3 regions of the Comamonas sp. UBA7840 genome follow, and region 3 is predicted to be linked to each of the others. Evidence: predicted binding sites of a transcription regulator. Region 3 holds the regulator's gene; each other region holds the start of a gene.
What was found. Region 3 encodes FNR, which switches genes on or off when oxygen is low (the NO sensors DNR and NnrR bind a similar motif). Its sites were predicted from a motif close to TTGATNNNNATCAA; they were not measured.
Positions count from the first base shown of each region.

Region 1: B3R00_RS00950 (universal stress protein) is a predicted target of FNR. The motif match lies at 4,124-4,137, and genes of this name have one in related genera.
Region 2: azu (azurin) is a predicted target of FNR. The motif match lies at 1,370-1,383, and genes of this name have one in related genera.

Region 1 covers NZ_DLTI01000004.1:77,777-83,637, reverse strand. The annotation lists gene B3R00_RS00970 (helix-turn-helix domain-containing protein) at 1-60, opposite strand, end outside; gene B3R00_RS00965 (AmpG family muropeptide MFS transporter) at 107-1,441, shown strand; gene B3R00_RS00960 (response regulator) at 1,595-2,323, shown strand; gene B3R00_RS00955 (ATP-binding protein) at 2,332-3,579, shown strand; gene B3R00_RS00950 (universal stress protein) at 3,643-4,068, opposite strand; gene B3R00_RS00945 (metallophosphoesterase) at 4,173-5,027, opposite strand; gene B3R00_RS00940 (hypothetical protein) at 5,144-5,861, shown strand, end outside; gene B3R00_RS00935 (LysR family transcriptional regulator) at 5,831-5,861, opposite strand, start outside.
Region 2 covers NZ_DLTI01000004.1:84,286-90,146, reverse strand. The annotation lists gene minD (septum site-determining protein MinD) at 1-211, shown strand, start outside; gene minE (cell division topological specificity factor MinE) at 218-481, shown strand; gene B3R00_RS01000 (flavin reductase family protein) at 566-1,069, opposite strand; gene azu (azurin) at 1,527-1,982, shown strand; gene B3R00_RS00990 (MBL fold metallo-hydrolase) at 2,102-2,740, shown strand; gene B3R00_RS00985 (lactate/malate family dehydrogenase) at 2,941-3,888, shown strand; gene B3R00_RS00980 (M48 family metallopeptidase) at 3,920-4,831, opposite strand; gene B3R00_RS00975 (DMT family transporter) at 4,879-5,778, opposite strand; gene B3R00_RS00970 (helix-turn-helix domain-containing protein) at 5,844-5,861, opposite strand, start outside.
Region 3 covers NZ_DLTI01000008.1:28,158-34,018, reverse strand. The annotation lists gene hemN (oxygen-independent coproporphyrinogen III oxidase) at 1-978, opposite strand, end outside; gene fnr (fumarate/nitrate reduction transcriptional regulator Fnr) at 1,182-1,907, shown strand; gene B3R00_RS01700 (hypothetical protein) at 2,010-2,258, opposite strand; gene B3R00_RS01695 (FixH family protein) at 2,438-2,725, opposite strand; gene ccoG (cytochrome c oxidase accessory protein CcoG) at 2,794-4,224, opposite strand; gene ccoP (cytochrome-c oxidase, cbb3-type subunit III) at 4,296-5,213, opposite strand; gene B3R00_RS01680 (cbb3-type cytochrome oxidase subunit 3) at 5,240-5,377, opposite strand; gene ccoO (cytochrome-c oxidase, cbb3-type subunit II) at 5,391-5,861, opposite strand, start outside.

The DNA of each region.
Region 1 (5,861 bases), on a different contig from region 3:
ATGGCGAATGCTGCAATCAACGGTAACAGGGGGTGCGGCGCAGGTCATGTGGGCTGTCATGGTAGCGGTGCTGGCGATAATGGGGCAACGCTTTTTGCACCGCACCATGTCCGACGCTTCCCAACCTACCCCCGCTACCACCAGCCCGCCTCGCCGCTCTTGGCGTGCCACGTTGAAGGTGTACGCAGAGCCGGCCAGCCTGCGTATGCTGGCGCTGGGCTTTTCTGCCGGTCTGCCCTTGCTGCTGGTGCTGGGGACGCTCTCATTTTGGTTGCGCGAAGCGGGCATCAACCGCACCACGATTGGCTATCTGAGCTGGGTGGCGCTGGCCTATGCCTTCAAATGGATGTGGTCGCCGTTGGTCGACCGCATGCCGATCCCGTGGCTTACGCGGGCACTGGGGCGGCGGCGCAGCTGGCTGCTGCTATCGCAGGCGATGATTGTGGCGGGCTTGGTGGGCATGGCGTTCAGCGACCCGATCCAGGCCCTGGACCCGATTGTCTGGTGCGCGCTGGCGGTGGCCTTTGGCTCGGCCACGCAAGACATTGCGCTGGATGCCTTCCGCATTGAGTCGGCCGACACCGACCACCAGGCCGCCTTGGCCGCCACCTACCAGACGGGCTATCGGCTGGCCATGATCTGGGCGGGCGCGGGCGCGCTGTGGTTGGCGGCGCGTGCGCAGGGCGATGTGACGGGCTATGTGCACGGCGCCTGGCAGGTTGCGTATCTGGTCATGGCGGCCAGCATGCTGGTGGGGGTGGTGACGGTGCTTTGCTCGAAAGAGCCCAACCCCCAGCCGCTGCCAGCGTCCAAAAATATCGCGCAATGGCTGCAAGGTGCGCTGGTGGCACCGTTTGCCGACTTTATCCAGCGCTACCGCTGGCAAGCGGCCCTGGTGCTGGCACTGATTGCGGTCTACCGCATCAGCGATGTGGTGATGGGCATCATGGCCAACCCGTTTTATGTGGACATGGGCTTTAGCAAGGATGAGGTGGCCGCCGTCACCAAGGTGTTTGGTGTGGTCATGACGCTGCTGGGCGCCTTCATTGGGGGCGTGATGTCCATGCGCTGGGGCGTGATGCGGGTGCTGATGCTGGGCGCCGTGTTATCAGCCGCCAGCAATTTGCTGTTTGCCTGGCTGTCCACGCGCGGCCATGACCTGACCGGGCTGACGCTGGTGGTCAGTGCCGACAATTTGGCCGGTGGCATTGCCTCGGCGGCTTTTATTGCCTATCTCTCCAGCCTGACGAATGTGCAGTACTCGGCCACGCAGTACGCGCTGTTCAGCTCCATGATGCTGCTGGCCCCCAAGTGGCTGGCGGGCTTTTCTGGCCAGTTTGTGGATGCGTATGGCTACGAGACCTTTTTTGTGGGCACGGCCTGTTTGGGTGTGCCGGTGCTGCTGCTGGTGGCGCTGGCGGCGCGGGTGCGGCTGCGCTAAGTGGTAAAAAAGGAGCTGCCAGCGCTTGTGAAATAAGGATTTCACATAGAAAAGCTGCTGAAACCCAGGTTTAACCAGCGCTGACAGCTCCGTTTTTATCTTTTTACCTGTGCTTTACGCAACAGACAAACAGCTTCTCTACACTGGGGCGTTATGAGCACCCATACCCTGTTGATGATTGAAGACGATGTGCGTTTGGCCGATATGGTCAGCGACTATCTCGGGCAAAACAGTTTGGCCGTTGTGCATTGCGCGGATGCAACCAGTGGGCTGGCCCATCTGCAGGGCAGCGGCAAATTGCCCGATTTGCTCATCCTGGACTTGATGCTGCCCGATATGGACGGGCTGGAAGTGTGCCGCCGCCTGCGCGCCATGCCCGGCCCGGTGGCCAAAGTGCCGGTGCTCATGCTCACCGCCAAGGGTGACCCCATGGACCGCGTGATTGGGCTGGAGCTGGGGGCCGACGACTATCTGCCCAAACCCTTTGAGCCGCGCGAGTTGCTGGCACGCATTCGTGCCATCTTGCGCCGCCGGGGCGACGATGGCCTGAGCACCGCGCCCCAGGCGGCTGCCCATGTGCTGCGTTTTGGCTCGCTGGAAATTGACCGCGATGCCCGCACCGTGCAGGTGGCCGGCCAAGCCGCTGAGCTGACCAGCTACCAGTTTGATTTGCTGGTGGCGCTGGCCGAACGTGCGGGCCGCGTGCTTACGCGCGACCAGATCATGGAAGCCGTGCGGGGTCGTGAGCTGGAGGCGTTTGACCGCTCCATCGACGTGCACATGGGCCGCATTCGCGCCGCGATTGAGGTCGATCCCAAAGCGCCCAAGCGCATCTTGACGGTGCGTGGCGTGGGCTATGTGTTTGCCAAGCAGCAAGACTAAGGCGGCGCATGTTCAAAGTTTTCTCTCAGCGGCTGTATCTGCGCATCTGGCTGGCTGTGGTGGGCGGTGTGGCGGTGCTCACCTTGGTGGTGGGCTGGGCCTGGCAGCAGGCCGAAGCGCACAACGCACGCAACAACGCATCCCCCACCTCGCTGGCGCGCGAGATGACCGTGACCGATGCTACGGGCCGCGTGCTGGTGCAAGGGCCGTTTGAGCGCATCCGCCGCGGCGAGGGCGATGCCCCGCGCTTTAGCATCGACGGCGCCGACGGCCAGACCTATTTTCTGGAAATGACGCCGCGCGTCGGGGGCGCAGGGGCCAGCAACGGCCGCCATGGGCCGCCCGGCCATGACTGGGCGTTTTGGCTGCGCCCGCCGTTTGGCTTTTTGTGGCTGCTGGGCTTGATTGGCCTGGTCGTGGTGGTGGGCGTGTTCCCCATCATTCGCCGCTTGCTCAAGCGCCTGGAGAACTTGCAGCGCGGGGTGCAACGCTTTGGCGAAGGTGATTTGACGGTGCGTGTGGCCACCGAAGGCACGGACGAAGTGGCCGATCTGGCGCGCCAGTTCAATGCCGCTGCCAGCCGCATTGAAGAGCTGGTGCAGTCGCACAAATCGCTGCTGGCCAATGCCTCGCACGAGTTGCGCTCGCCCCTGGCGCGCATTCGCATGGGGCTGGAGTTGATGGGCGGCGATGCCTCGGTGGCCAAAGCCAAGCGCGAGATTCAGCGCAACATCAACGAGCTGGACCAGCTGGTCGATGAAATCTTGCTGGCCAGCCGCCTGGAGCAGCCCGGCGTGGATGTGGGCACAGTGGAGAGCGTGGACTTGATTGGCCTGGCGGCCGAAGAGTGTGCCCGTGTGGACGCGGATCTGGAGGTGCAGGCCACCGAAGGCGTGGAGGTGCCCGCGATTGCCAAGCTGGTGCGCCGCGCCGTGCGCAATCTGCTGGAAAACGCGCGCCGCTACAGCCACGGAGAAGTCAGTTTGCTGCTGTCGCGCGAGGGCGATATGGCGGTGATCCGCGTGCAAGACATTGGCCCCGGCGTGCCACCCGATCAGCGCGAGCGTATTTTTGAAAAGTTCTACCGCCTGCCAGGGGCAAGCGAGCGCTCGGGCGGCGTGGGGTTGGGGCTGTCGCTGGTGCGCAGCATTGCACTGCACCATGGCGGCAGCGTGGCCTGCGAGGGCCGTCTGGACGGCCAGCCGGGCGCCAGCTTTGTGCTGCGTTTGCCGGTGCAACCGGGTGCCGCGCATTGAGCGGCGAGGGGGCGTAAAAAAAGGGCTGCAGATGCAGCCCTTTTTTGTGCGAGAAGCGCTGAATCAGCGAATCAGCATCACAGGCACGGAGCAGTTGGCCAGCACCTGGGTGGAGACCGAGCCCATCACCAGCTTGCCCAGCGAGCCGTGGCCGTGGGTGCCCATGATGATCAGGTCAAACTTGCCTTCTTCGGCCATCTTGGCGATGACTTCACCGGCGGGGCCAACTTCGGCGCGGGCATGCACGGTGATGCCGCTTTGTGCCAAGAACTTGGACACGGGCTCGAGCACCTTGGCGGATTCTTCGGCGTAGTACTCATCCACCATGTCTTTGCTCAGGGCTGCGCGTGCACGGGGAGGCAGGGCGGCTTGTACCGTCAGCGCGGTGTAGTCGTGGCGGCCTGCGGCCACCAGTTCTTCGTGCGCGGCCAAGTACGCCAGCATTTTTTTGGTGAAGGGGCTACCGTCGACAGCGAGCAAGATTTTCATGAGACATATCTCCAAATTGATAGAACCAAGGGTAATCACTGGGGCTCATGTTGTCTTGACGTAAGTCATGTTTCTGGGAGCGCAACCAAGTGAAAGCAAAGAAATCATAAGGTGATGCACGCCGCAGGCTGGAAGTGCAGCTGTTCTCCTTTACGGGCATAGCCTAAGGGATTGGCGACGACACGGCAATTCCACGCACTGCCATCAGGGTGTAGGCCTGAAGCGGTGTAGTCACTGGGGGCGTGCAGATGGCCGTGCAGCCAAAGGTGGGCATGGGGCAGCAAGTCGTCCAGGGCATTGCAAAAGCCAGCGCTGCCGGGCACCAGGCCGTAACGCGGGTCGCAGCTGTGCAAGCTGGGTGCAAAGTGGGTGACGGTCACGGTCTTGCCGGCGAAGGGCTGCGCCAGGGTCTCGCGCAACCAGGCTTGGCATACCAAGGCTTGCTCGCGCATGGGTTCGGCCAGAAACGGCTGCCCGTGGCGCGTGCCGCCCGTTTTGCGCAGGTAAAAGTTGGCGGCGCGGAACGATTTTTCGCGCAGCTTGAGCAGGCGGCCCATATCGCCCGCTTGCACCTTGTCATCCAGCAGCGCGATGGCGTCATAGTCGGTCCACAGCGTGGTGCCGACAAAGCGCACCGCATTCAGCACCACGCTTTCGCGCTCCAGCCAGATGATGCCCAGCGTGTCGCACACGCGGCGCAGGCGGGCGTGGGCGGCGTCCCAGTCCTGCAGGTCGTACTCATGGTTGCCCGGCACAAAGATGACCGGGCAGGGCCAGCCCGCAAATTGCGGCAGGGGGGAAAAACGCTCCAGCCCAAAGTATTCGCCCTGCAGCAAGCTGCCCTCTTGGTAGGAGCCGATATCTCCGGCCAGCACCAGCACCTCGGCATCCGCTGCGGGCGTGGCTTGGTAGTGGGGGTGAACTTCCAGGTGAAGGTCAGACAGCAGTTGAATTTTCATAGCAGCGCATGATTGGCACAAAACGAATTCTCTTGCATGCACGCATTTGGTGCAGGCTTTCTAGAATCGCTCCCCTTGGCGATTTTGCTTGCCCCTGACGGGGCAGGTCTTCAATGATGAGAACACATATACATGTACGAGCCAGCAGCTGGATTTTGCTGTTGGGCTTGTGTCTGGGTTATATCTTGGCTGCCGGGGTGCCGGCGTCCTGGGGCAAGCACGATGGGGTGCTGGAGGGCGTACAAGCGGTGACGCTGCTGGCGGGCGGGCTTGTGGCCGTGCTGGCCGCCTACCAGCAACGCGGCATGGCGGTGGGCAAGATCTGGTGGGTGGCTGCGATGGGCTGGCTGGGTCTGCTCAGCCATGAGCTGGCAGGGCACGCCGGGCTGGTGCTGCCGCAGGCCCAGGTCTGGCTGGATGCGGGGCCGCGCCTGCCCAGCGGCGGGTTGCCGTGGCCAGCGCTGGCTGCAGCGGGGGCGTATGCGGCCTTGCTGCTGGCTGGGGTGTACTGGGTGTTGCGCTACCGTTTGCTCAGCCGTGTGGTGGCGCGCTGGTGGCATGAAGCGGCCATGCCCTGGGGCTGTGTGCTGGTGGGCATGCTGGCGCTGTTGCTGGCCGCAGTGGCCCAAGGCCAGGTGGGCCTGCCCATGCCCCAGATGCCCGACGCCACCCGTTCTGTGATGGTGGCGATGACCGAGTTCTGGGTCTATGCCGCACTGTGGTGGGCGCAGTGGCTGCTGTTGCACCACATGCAGGACTGGCGCTTGTCCAGCTATTTGCAGACCATGCATTTCTCCCGCAGCTCACTGGGAGAACGCTTTGAGCGTCGCTCGA
Region 2 (5,861 bases), on a different contig from region 3:
TCTGCGCATTCCCCTGATTGGCGTGATCCCCGAGTCTGAGACCGTGCTGCAAGCCTCGAACCAGGGCGTGCCCGCGGTGCACATGGAAGGCTCGGACGTTTCCGAGGCTTACAAGGACGTGATTGCCCGTTTTCTGGGCGAAGAAAAGCCAATGCGTTTTACCGAGGCGAGCAAGCCCGGCTTCTTCAAGCGCATGTTTGGCGGGAGGTAAGCAGCCATGTCCATTATTTCTATGCTGTTGGGTGAGAAGAAAAAATCGGCTTCGGTGGCCAAAGAGCGTTTGCAAATCATCCTCGCGCGTGAACGCGTGGGGGGCGCTTCGGGCCAGCCCGACTACCTGCCCGCGCTACAGCGCGAGCTGATGGCGGTGATCTCCAAGTACGTGTCGATCAACCCCGAAGACATCAAGGTGCAACTGGAGCGCCAAGACAACCTGGAAGTGCTGGAAGTGAAGATCGAGCTGCCAGAGTCTTCGCGCTAAGCCTGGAGCCAGGCGCAAAAAAACCGCAGGCCCGATAGGGTGCTGCGGTTTTTTTATGGGTGCCGTGCGCTACGGCACGCCGCTCTAGCGCATCTGGCCTGCGTGGTAGAGCAAAGGTGCTGCGTTGGCGCTATGGCTGCAGGCCAGCACTTCGCCCACCATGATCAGGTGGTCGCCTTCCGGGTACTGGCTGCGGGCGCGGCACTCAAAGGTGGCCAGCGCATCGGCCAGCAGCGGCACGCCTTGCGCGTTGGCCGACCACTCCACGCCAGCAAAGCGGTCGATACCGCGCTGCGCAAACTGAAATGCCAGTGCCTTGTGGTGGCTGGCCAGCACATGGATGGCGTAGTGGCTGCTTTGCGCAAAAGCCGGGAAGCTGCCCGAGCTGCGCGCAATGCTCCACAGCACCAGTGCAGGATCGAGCGAGACGGAGTTGAACGAGCTCACCGTCATGCCCACGGGATTGCCTTGCGCATCGGCCGTGGTGACCACCGTCACACCGGTGGCGAATTGCCCCAGCGCATTGCGGAAGTCGCGTTCAGAAAAAGAAGCTTGGCACACAGGTGCAGCAACAGCAGAGGTATTCACAAGAGCGCAAGTCAAAGTAGATCGCAAATTATGCAAAGCGCCGTCTGGCCATGTGTGGGTGGGGCTAATACCGGCGCGCATGCGATGCGCGATCAAGGGGGAGGCGGCGGGCCTGCCGCTGCGTGCGTCATCGGGCGTGATCGTCGCCGCAGGCAGAGCGGTAGGGGTAGGAAGTTTTTTAAGAGCGCTTAGCGCTGGTAATTCTTAGCTTTCAGATAAAAAACTATTGGAAATTCAATGAAATCAAGCGTAAGCAGCTATTTAAAGCGAAGCGGTTGTCGCATTCGTGCCGAACGGCGTTTGATGCGAGTCAAAAAAATCATAGCGAAATAAAAACTTCTGCACCACGTAGCGGTGAAAAGCCGACCTTTTGTAGAGATTTGTTTCAGAATGTCTGCGGATTGCAGTGTTTTGGCGCTGCAGCTTGCTCTTTTAACCCGTGCAAAGGATGTTGACCGTGAAGAAGACCTGGATAACGCTGGCCGTGATGGCTGCAGGTGTGATGGCTGCCCCCGCGATGGCTGCAGATTGCACCATCACCATTGAAGGCAATGACCAGATGCAGTTCAACATCAAGCAGGTCGAAGTGCCCAAGTCTTGCACCAAATACACCATGACCTTGAAGCACACTGGCAAGATGCCCAAGTCGTCGATGGGCCACAACATCGTGCTGACCACCACGGCAGACGCCAACGCGGCCGCGGCCGATGGCATGAAAGCCGGCATGGCGGCGGACTACGTCAAGCCCGGCGATAGCCGCGTGATTGGCTATTCCAAGATGATTGGCGGCGGTGAAACCACCACCTTTGACTTTGAAGTGGCCAAGCTCAAGCCGGGCACCGAGTACACCTATCTGTGCTCCTTCCCCGGGCACTCCTTCATCATGCGCGGTGTGCTCAAGCTGGGCAGCTAAGTTCGCCAGCGGCACTGCTGCAAAGCCTTGTGTGCCGTGGGCCCACAAGGCTTTTTTCTTGTGCATGCCTTCGGCCACAATGCGCGCATTCCCCCACTCCTTTGCTTTCACCATCGCCCATGCTGCACTACCACACCATCCCCGTCACCGCCTTTCAACAAAACTGCTCTTTGGTGTGGTGCGACCAGACCAAAGAGGCCGCCGTTGTGGACCCCGGAGGGGATCTGGAGACGATTGAATGGGAGCTCGAGCGCCTGGGGCTGCAGCCCAAAGCCATTTGGTTGACGCACGCCCACATCGACCATGCAGGCGGTGTGGCCGAGCTGGCCGACAAGTTCAAGCTGGACATCGTGGGGCCGCACGAAGGCGACCGTTTCTGGATTGCCGGGCTGCCGCAGCAAGGGGCGATGTTTGGCTTTCCCCCGGCAGAGCCGTTTGAGCCCACGCGCTGGCTGCAAGATGGCGACACCGTGCGCATCGGGTTCGAGACGCTGAACGTGCGCCACACGCCGGGCCACACGCCGGGGCATGTGGTGTTTCATGCACCGCAAATTGACCGTTGTTTTGTGGGCGATGTGCTGTTTGCCGGCAGCATTGGCCGCACCGATTTTCCCCAGGGCAACCACCAGCAGCTGCTTGATTCCATCGTGCAGCGCCTGTGGCCCATGGGCGATCAGACGGTGTTTATTCCCGGCCACGGGCCAGAGAGCAGCTTTGGCCGCGAGCGCAAGACGAATCCCTATGTGGGCAATACCTGAAGCTGCATGCAGCAACTGAAAAGCGCTTTTCTCCTGCCCGCCCCGCCAACGCGCAGCGCTGCAGTACCCGGCCGCTACGGCGCGAAAAAGCGCAAAGTCCTTTTCAATATTGATGCGCGTCAATCAATCGGGAGCGGAATCTCTCGGGTAAACCCTTGATCTCCTAGCATGCGGGCATTGCCAGCAAACAAAGGACAGAGATGGGCGCGCGAATTGGAATTATTGGGGCCGGTCAGGTGGGCGCTGCAGCGGGGTATTTGCTCTCTGCGATGCCGGGCATCAGCGACATTGTGCTGGTGGACACCAACCCCGCACGTGCTGCGGGCGAGGCCGCAGACATTGCCCATGCCGCCGCATTTGGCACCTCAGCGCGTGTGGTGGAAGGCAGCTATGCCGATTTGGCGGGCGCGGCCGTGGTGGTGATTACGGCGGGGGCCAGCCTGCAGCCTGGCCAAACCCGGCTGCAGCTGCTGCACCAGAATCTGCACATCATGGACGGCATCTTGGCCCAGGTGCTCAAGGCCGCGCCCGACACTGTGCTGCTGTTTGCTACCAACCCGGTGGATGTCATGCCTGCTATAGCGGTGCAGCGCTTTGGCGTGGCGCCGGGCCGCGCGATTGGTACGGGCTGCACGCTCGACTCCATCCGTTTCCGTGATCGTCTGGCGCAGCACCTGGATGTGGCGCCCGCTTCCATCCACGCCTATGTGCTGGGTGAGCACGGCGACTCGTCCGTGGTGCATTGGTCCAACGCCTTGATCGCCGGCATGCCGGTGCTGGAGTTTGCCGTGCAGCGGGGCCGCCCCATTGATGCGGCCTTGCAGCAGCACATGGAGCACGATGTGCGCACGGCGGCTTACCGCATCAAGGCGGGCAAGGGGGTGTCGAACTTCGGGATTGGTGGCTGCATTGCGCGCCTGGTCAAAGCGATGGTCGAAGATGAAAGCAGCATCCACCCGGTCTCCACCTTCATGCCCCAGCTGCTGGGGGTGGCCAACACCTGCGTGTCGCTGCCGCATGTGATCAGCAGCCGGGGGGCTTCTGCGCCGTTGATGCCGCAGCTGGATGCTGCTGAAACGGTAGCGCTTCGCGCAAGTGCTGCAACGCTTGCAACCGCTATTGATGATGGATTGAAAGCGCTGGGCTAAGACCGGTGCACTGCGCGCTCGCCCGCGTGGCCTAGCGCGAACGGCGCGCCGCTTGGTACAAGCCCTGCACGCTGGGCACGTTGCGCTGCAGCTCACGAATGCGCTCAGGCCCGCTGGGGTGGGTGGAGAGGAAAGACAGCCCGTTGGCATTGTTGCCTGTGGCGTTGCCCATCTTCTCCCACAGCGCCACAGCCGCCTGGGGGTTGTAGCCTGCGCGTGCGGCAATCTCCAGCCCCACCAGATCGGCATCGCTTTCATCGTTGCGGCTAAAGCGCAGGCTCAGCAGCTGGCCGCCCAGCCGTGCGGCGTAGTTGCCCACATCGCCCAGGCCCAGCAACTGGGCACCCAGCGAGATGCCGAGGCTGGTGGCCGAGTTTTTGGCCAGTTGCTCGCGCGAATGCTCGCGCAGGGCGTGGGCCATTTCGTGGCCCATGACCATGGCGATCTCGTCGTCCGTGAGCTGCAGCTTTTGGATGATGCCGGTGAAAAACGCAATCTTGCCCCCGGGCATGCAAAACGCATTCACATCATCGCTGCGAATCAAGGCCACGGCCCACTGCCAGTTGCGGGCCCGCTCGTTCCACGCATAGGTGTGGGGAATCAAGGCCTTGGCAATCCGGTGCAGGCGCTGGGTTTGCGGGTCGTTGGGGGCCACCAGGGCACCTTTGGACTGGGCTTGCTGAATCAGCTGCGCATATTGCTGGTTGGCGGCTTGCTCCAAGTCTTCGGCGGGCACCAGATGGCGCAGGCGCGAGGCTTCGCCCACTTGCACCTGCGCCCAAGCGGGCACGGCTGCCGCAGCCACGGCGCTGCCCCCCAGCTGCAAAAAAGCGCGCCGCGCCTGCCACAGGCTGTGCCTTGCACCCGCATGCGCGCTGCCGCACCAGCAGGTGGTGGCGCAAGAGTCGGACATAGGTGGGGGCAGGAATTCAACAGGGGACATGCGTGGCTCCATCTTCAAACGCCTCCAGTGTAAAAGCGGGGGCACGGCTAGGTCTGTCGGTTTTGACGCATTTCGCTGTGCACCACCAGCCACAAGCCCAGCAATACCAGCGCCAAGCCACACCATGCCAGCCAGCCGGGGCGCTCGCCCACCACCACCATCGCCAAGACAAAGGCGGTGATGGGCTCAAACTTGCTCAAGGCCACGCTGGTGGCCGCAGAAATGCTGCGCAGGCCGATGGAAAACAGCAAATACGCCACACCCGTGGCCACCACCCCCAGATACACCACCACGGCCCAGCCTTGTGCGTTGGTGTGGGGCATGCCGCCCAGCAGCGCAGCGATGGGCACTGCAATCAGCGCGGCGCTGAAAAATACCCAGGCATTCACGCGAGTCACGCCTGACTGCACGATCAGCGGCTGGCTGATAACGGCATAGGCACCATAGGCCAAGCCCGCCAGCAGGCACAGCAGCAAGCCGGTGGCTGAAGCGCTCATGTCGCCCCCTTTGCCTTGGGTCATCACAAAGCCGCCGATCACGCCCACCGTGGTGCCCAACCACCACAGCCCGCCGGGCCAGCGGCGCAGCATGAGCGCTTGCAGCAGACCGGCCCATACGGGGCTGGAGCCAATCGCCACCGCGGTGCCCAGGCCAATACCGGTGGTTTGCAGGCCTGCAAAAAATGCCAGGTTGTAGGTGACCATGCACAGCGCACACAGCAGCATGCGCCCCCAGTGCAGCGGCGCTTGGCGGGTGGTGGCGCTGCCCTTGAGCACACTGCCCAGCAGCACAAAGAATGCACCAGCCATGACCAGTCGCAGCGCGCCCACCCAGAACGGCGGCATGCCCTCGGGGGCAAAACTGTTGGCAGTGCCCGTGGTGCCCCACAGCACCGCGGCCAAAAGTACGAGCACGACACCGTGCAGGGAGGAAGAAAATTGCGGCATGCAGCGATGCTGCCACCAAAGGCCGCCGCGAATGTCGAGCAACGCGCATAGTGCGCGGCCTGCCGTCAGTCGGCCGTGCGGGT
Region 3 (5,861 bases):
CAAGGCAATCAAATCGCAGTCTGGCTGCGTGCTATAGCCTTGGAAATTGCGGTGCAAGCGACCTTGGCGTTTTGCAATCGCCAACGCATCTTCCGGCAACGCAAAGTGATCCATGCCCACATAAACGTAGCCAGCTTCAATAAAGCTTTCAATGGCAGCAGACAACATGCCCACCTTGTCGGAGGCTGATGGCAAGTCTGCTTGCAAGATACGGCGCTGTGGCTTGAAGCGCTCTGGCAAGTGCGCATAGGCATACAGCGCAATACGATCTGGCCGCAACTCCGTCACCTGTTTGAGCGTTCGAGCAAACGATTCGGGATTTTGCTTGGGCAAGCCGTAAATCAAATCCACATTCACCGACTGAAAGCCCAGCTCGCGCGAAGCAGCCACCAAATCAAACACCTGCTCCGCAGGCTGCTCACGGTGCACCGCTTTTTGAACTTCCGGATCAAAGTCTTGCACCCCAAAGCTCAAGCGGTTGAAGCCGATTTCTTTGAGCACTGCCAGGCGTTCACGCGTCACGGTGCGTGGGTCAACTTCGATCGAGTATTCACCCGCCGCTTCAAACACAAACCGCTCACGCAGCATGCGCCACAGGTTGCGCAGCTCATCGTCCGTCAAGAAAGTAGGCGTGCCGCCTCCCACGTGGAACTGGCTCACAACCTGCCCACGACCACAGTGCTGCAGATGCAAATCAATTTCGCGCTCCAAATAGCGCATGTATGTCACAGCACGTTCATGGTGCTTGGTGATGATCTTGTTGCACGCGCAGTAGTAACACAGGGAGTCACAAAATGGAATGTGCACATAGAGCGACATCGGCTGGTTTACAGCAGCTGCAACTTTGCGCTGCTTCAACGCCAAGATATAGTCACTATCACCAAACGCCTCCACAAACCTATCCGCAGTGGGATAAGAGGTGTAGCGCGGGCCTGGCACGTCATAACGACGCAAGAGTTCGGGGGTGACGACGGTCATGAATGAATCTTTTCCTTGATGACCATACTTTGCAACAATCGGCCACGTTTATCCTTGACGTGAATCAAGAGGTTGATGTACAAGGAATGTCACAATTTGAGCGACATCATTCCTTACTCCTTCGAGCTATCCCATAGTCTCTTATCTGATTTTTTAACTGCACAAGTCATCTTCTTACACAAGACTCTTGGGCTTTCGAGTACATGACTCCTCCAACCATCAAAGTTACCTGCTCCAACTGCAATTTGCGTGAACTCTGCATGCCCATGGGCCTGAATGAGCAACAGTTGCAGCGCATCGATGACATTGTGGCTACCCGCCGCAAAGTCAAACGCGGAGCAACACTGTTTCGCAACGGAGAAGCATTCACATCGCTGTACGCCATTCGCACGGGCTTTTTCAAAACCTGCGTGGCCACAGAGGATGGTCGCGACCAAGTGACTGGCTTCCAGATGGCTGGTGAAATCATTGGCCTGGACGGCATCGTCAATGACCACCACACCTGTGATGCCGTAGCACTGGAAGATGCCGAAGTCTGCGTCATGCCTTTTGACGGATTGGAAGAAATTTCGCGTGAAGTGACTGCCTTGCAAAGCCATGTGCACAAGGTGATGAGCCGCGAGATTGTGCGCGAGCACAGCGTCATGCTACTGCTGGGCAGCATGCGTGCCGAAGAGCGCTTGGCTGCTTTTATTCTGAACTTGGTTCAACGCCTGCATGCACGCGGTTTCTCCTCGTCGGAACTGGTGCTACGCATGACACGCGAAGAAATTGGCAGCTACCTGGGTCTGAAGCTTGAAACCGTCAGCCGCACCTTCTCCAAATTTGTGGAAGAAGGCATGGTTGAGGTAAAACAGCGCCACGTGCGCATTTTGGACACTGCTGCACTGCAGCGCTTGGTCAACAGCCAGCACGAGTGCAACAAGTAAGCGCTCTGGCTTTCCCATAAAAAAACCTCCCAGCGTAGGCTTGGGAGGTTTTTTTATGGGTGGTTGCTTTTTTATACAGCGACTGCCACAACACTGCCTTCGTTACATGCTGGGCTGGGCGTTCACTTCGGAAGCAGAAATAGACAGCAAAACCGTCAAATATCCAGCAGCCACAAAAACCACCCAAAAAGCAAAAAAGGCCAAGGTATAAATCGCCGTGCGGGATAGCTCAATCCCTTGCCCCAACCACAACATATCGTGCGGGTCGAATGCGGCAAACACCAGCATTTCCATCACGCCAGCTGCCAAAAAAGCGGGCCAAACAATCCACATTAAACGTCGTGTCCACATGTGCACTCCTTTGCGTGAATCATGTGGACATTGTGAGCACCATTCCCAACCAGGCTGCGTGGGACAAACGCTAAATAAAAATAATAGCTGCCAGCGCAATATTTACAATGACTTGTGCATTAAAAGCACTTGAAGTCAGCATATTTAAAGCGCAAGCAGCTACTTTTTTTAATAAACCGTTATTTAGGTGCCAGATTGGGCAAATCAGCATCGGGGGTTGTCACATGGTTACGCGCAGCACCCGCTGGCGCCAAGCTTTTTTCGATGTGGCGCAGTTCCTGGTTGATATTCAGGCCCTTTTGGTAGTAATCGTTGTCCACTACGGGATCCGCACCATTCATGGCAATCATGGCTGTCACGATACCTGCCACGACCACCACGGCAGGCCCTGCGAACACCAGCCATACGTGGCCATATTTCCACCAAGGACCTGATGGCACTTCCAGCTTTTTTGCTACCTGAGTCATAACCCACTCTCTTTCCATCAAACGCAGTGTGCAAGCACTCAGTCTTGCACACCAACAATGCTGCGTTCTTAGCGAGGCACTAAGAAAACTGATTTTTCAAGCACATGGCCTTTGCCACTTTGTGCCGTGATTTCAAACTCAATAGGATGTGAACCAGGTTCAGCAGTTCCATACGGAATTTGTACGCGCACAGCAACACCACGCGTTTGGGCGGAGTCCACGTCCACGGTGGTGCTTTCTGCCATCGCAATGCCCTCCAGCCCCTTCACAGCAACGCTATAAGTTTGGGCTTGCTCCGTAGCATTCATTACCTGCAAACGATAGACATTCTCCAGCTTGCCACCGGCCACAATCCGCGCCAACGATGCACGGTCCCGAATCACATCAACCTTGAGGGGCTCTCGCACCGCCATGCTAAAGACCATGGCCGACGTCAAACCCACCAAAATCATGGTGTAAATCAGCACGCGGGGGCGCGCAATACGACGCCAAATTTGCGCACCGGTCCAGCCTTTGCTCACCGCATTTTGCGTCGTCAAGCGTATCAACCCACGCGGATAGTGCATGTTGTACATCACGTTGTTACATGCATCCACACACAAGCCACAACCGATGCACTCGTACTGCAAACCATCGCGAATATCGATGCCAACCGGGCAGACCTGTACACACAACTTGCAGTCGATACAGTCGCCCAAGCCTTGGGCTTTGTAATCCACGTCTTTTTTGCGAGGACCACGGTTTTCACCACGCTTGGCGTCATAGCTGACGACCAATGTATCTTTGTCAAACATCGCGCTTTGGAAGCGCGCATAAGGGCACATGTACTTGCACACCTGCTCACGCATGTAGCCTGCATTGCCATACGTCGCAAAACCGTAAAACAACACCCAGAAAATCTGCCAGCTGCCTTGGAGCGCCAGCAGCTCTCCACCCAACTCACGGATAGGCACAAAGTAGCCTACGAAGGTGAAGCCGGTCCACAGCGCCAAGGCAATCCACAAAAATTGTTTAAGGGTTTTGCGCCAGATTTTTTCCAGCGTCCAGCCCCCTTGGTCCAAGCGAATACGTGCACTGCGGTCACCCTCGACCTTGTGCTCGATCCACATAAAAATTTCGGTATATACCGTTTGTGGACATGTAAAGCCGCACCACAAACGCCCAGCCACTGCGGTAAACAAAAACAGCGACAGCGCACTGACAATCAGCAAACCCGTCAGATAAATGAAATCTTGCGGATACAGCACGTAACCGAACAAATAAAAGCGTCGCGCCCCCAGGTCAAACAAGACCATTTGGCGCTGCCCCCAATCCAGCCACGGCAAACCATAAAAAATCAGCTGCGTCAGCCACACCATGGCCCAGCGCCAGCTCATAAAACGTCCGCTGATGGAGCGCGGATAAATCTTTTTATGCGCTTCAAAAAACGATACGGTTTTTTCCTGGCTATCCGCTTTGATAGGAATGATTTTTTGCGGTTTTTTTTGCTCGGAACTCATGAGTCAAACTCCCTAAATCGCACCAAAGAAAAAGGCGGCACACAGTGCCGCCTTCACGATCGCCACAACGATCAGTTGGTTGCTCCAGGCTTGCTATTAGACAAGCCCCAAACATAAGCAGTCAAAACGTCAATCTGCGCAGGAGTCAATTTCTTGTTCTGTGCAGGCATTTCGTTCAGCTTGCCGTGGGTGATGATGTCCACAATCGCTTGTTCACCCCAGCCATGCAGCCAGATATCATCGGTCAAGTTAGGCGCACCCAGCATGGTATTGCCCTTGGCATCCGTACCGTGGCATGCCGCACAAGCGGTGAACTTGGACTTGCCCAAAGCAGCCTTCAAAGAGTCATGAGGGCTGCCCGACAAGCTCATCACGTAGTGTGCCAAGTTACGAACATCATCAGGAGTGCCGACCACTTCAGCCTGAGGCGGCATCATCGCCACACGGCCTTCAGTAATGGTTTGCTTGATGTTGGCAGGCGCGCCACCATGCAGCCAGTCGCCGTCGGTCAAGTTAGGGAAGCCTTTGCTACCGCGAGCATCCGAGCCGTGGCACTGGGCGCAATTGTTCATGAACAAACGCTCACCAACAGCCATGGCTTGGCCGTCCTTGGACATATCTTCCGAGCTCATGGCTGTAAAGCGCGCATACAGAGGTTCCAACTCTGCATTTGCTTTTTCAACCTCTGCCTGATATGCGCCCACCTGGCTCCACTGCATCTTGCCAGCATAAGAGCCCAAACCTGGGTATGCCAGCAAATACAGCAAGCCAAAGACAACAGTGATCACAAACATCCAGACCCACCAACGTGGCATCGGGTTGTTCAATTCGCGCAGGTCTTCGTCCCACACGTGGCCAGTGGTGTTATCGCCGTCAGCCACGACCTTTTTACGGGCAGTGATGATAAGCAGTACCAAGCAAGCAATGATGCCCACCACAGTAATGCCAGCGACGTAGACCGACCAGAAGTTATTTACGAAATCGCTCATGGGATGTTCTCGTTCTGGATGGGGAATCAGTCTTGTTGAAACGGCAGCTGTGCCGCTTCGTCAAAACGCTCCTGATTGCGGCGGGCATACGCCCACCACCAGATGCCGATGAACAGCGCCATCGATACCAATGTTGCAACAATGCGCATTGTGGTGATGTCCATAGCCCTATCCTTTTTACTTAAGCGCTGTACCCAGACCTTGCAGGTAAGCAATCACTGCTTCCATCTCAGTCTTACCCTTGACTTGCTCTGCAGCACCGGCGATTTGCTCATCGGTGTAAGGCACACCAACAGTGCGCAGCGCAGTCATACGCTGTGCAACCACCGTATGGTCAACCGTGTTTTTGTTGAGCCAAGGGTACTCAGGCATGTTCGATTCAGGCACCAAGTCACGAGGGTTGTTCAAGTGGATACGATGCCATTCGTCGCTGTACTTGCCACCCACGCGGTGCAGGTCAGGACCTGTACGCTTGGAACCCCACTGGAAGGGATGGTCGTACACGAACTCACCCGCCACCGAGTAGTGGCCGTAGCGCATGGTTTCTGCTCGGAAAGGACGGATCATCTGCGAGTGGCAGTTGTAGCAGCCCTCGCGGATATAAACATCACGACCCATCAACTGCAAAGGCTGGTAAGGCTCTACGCC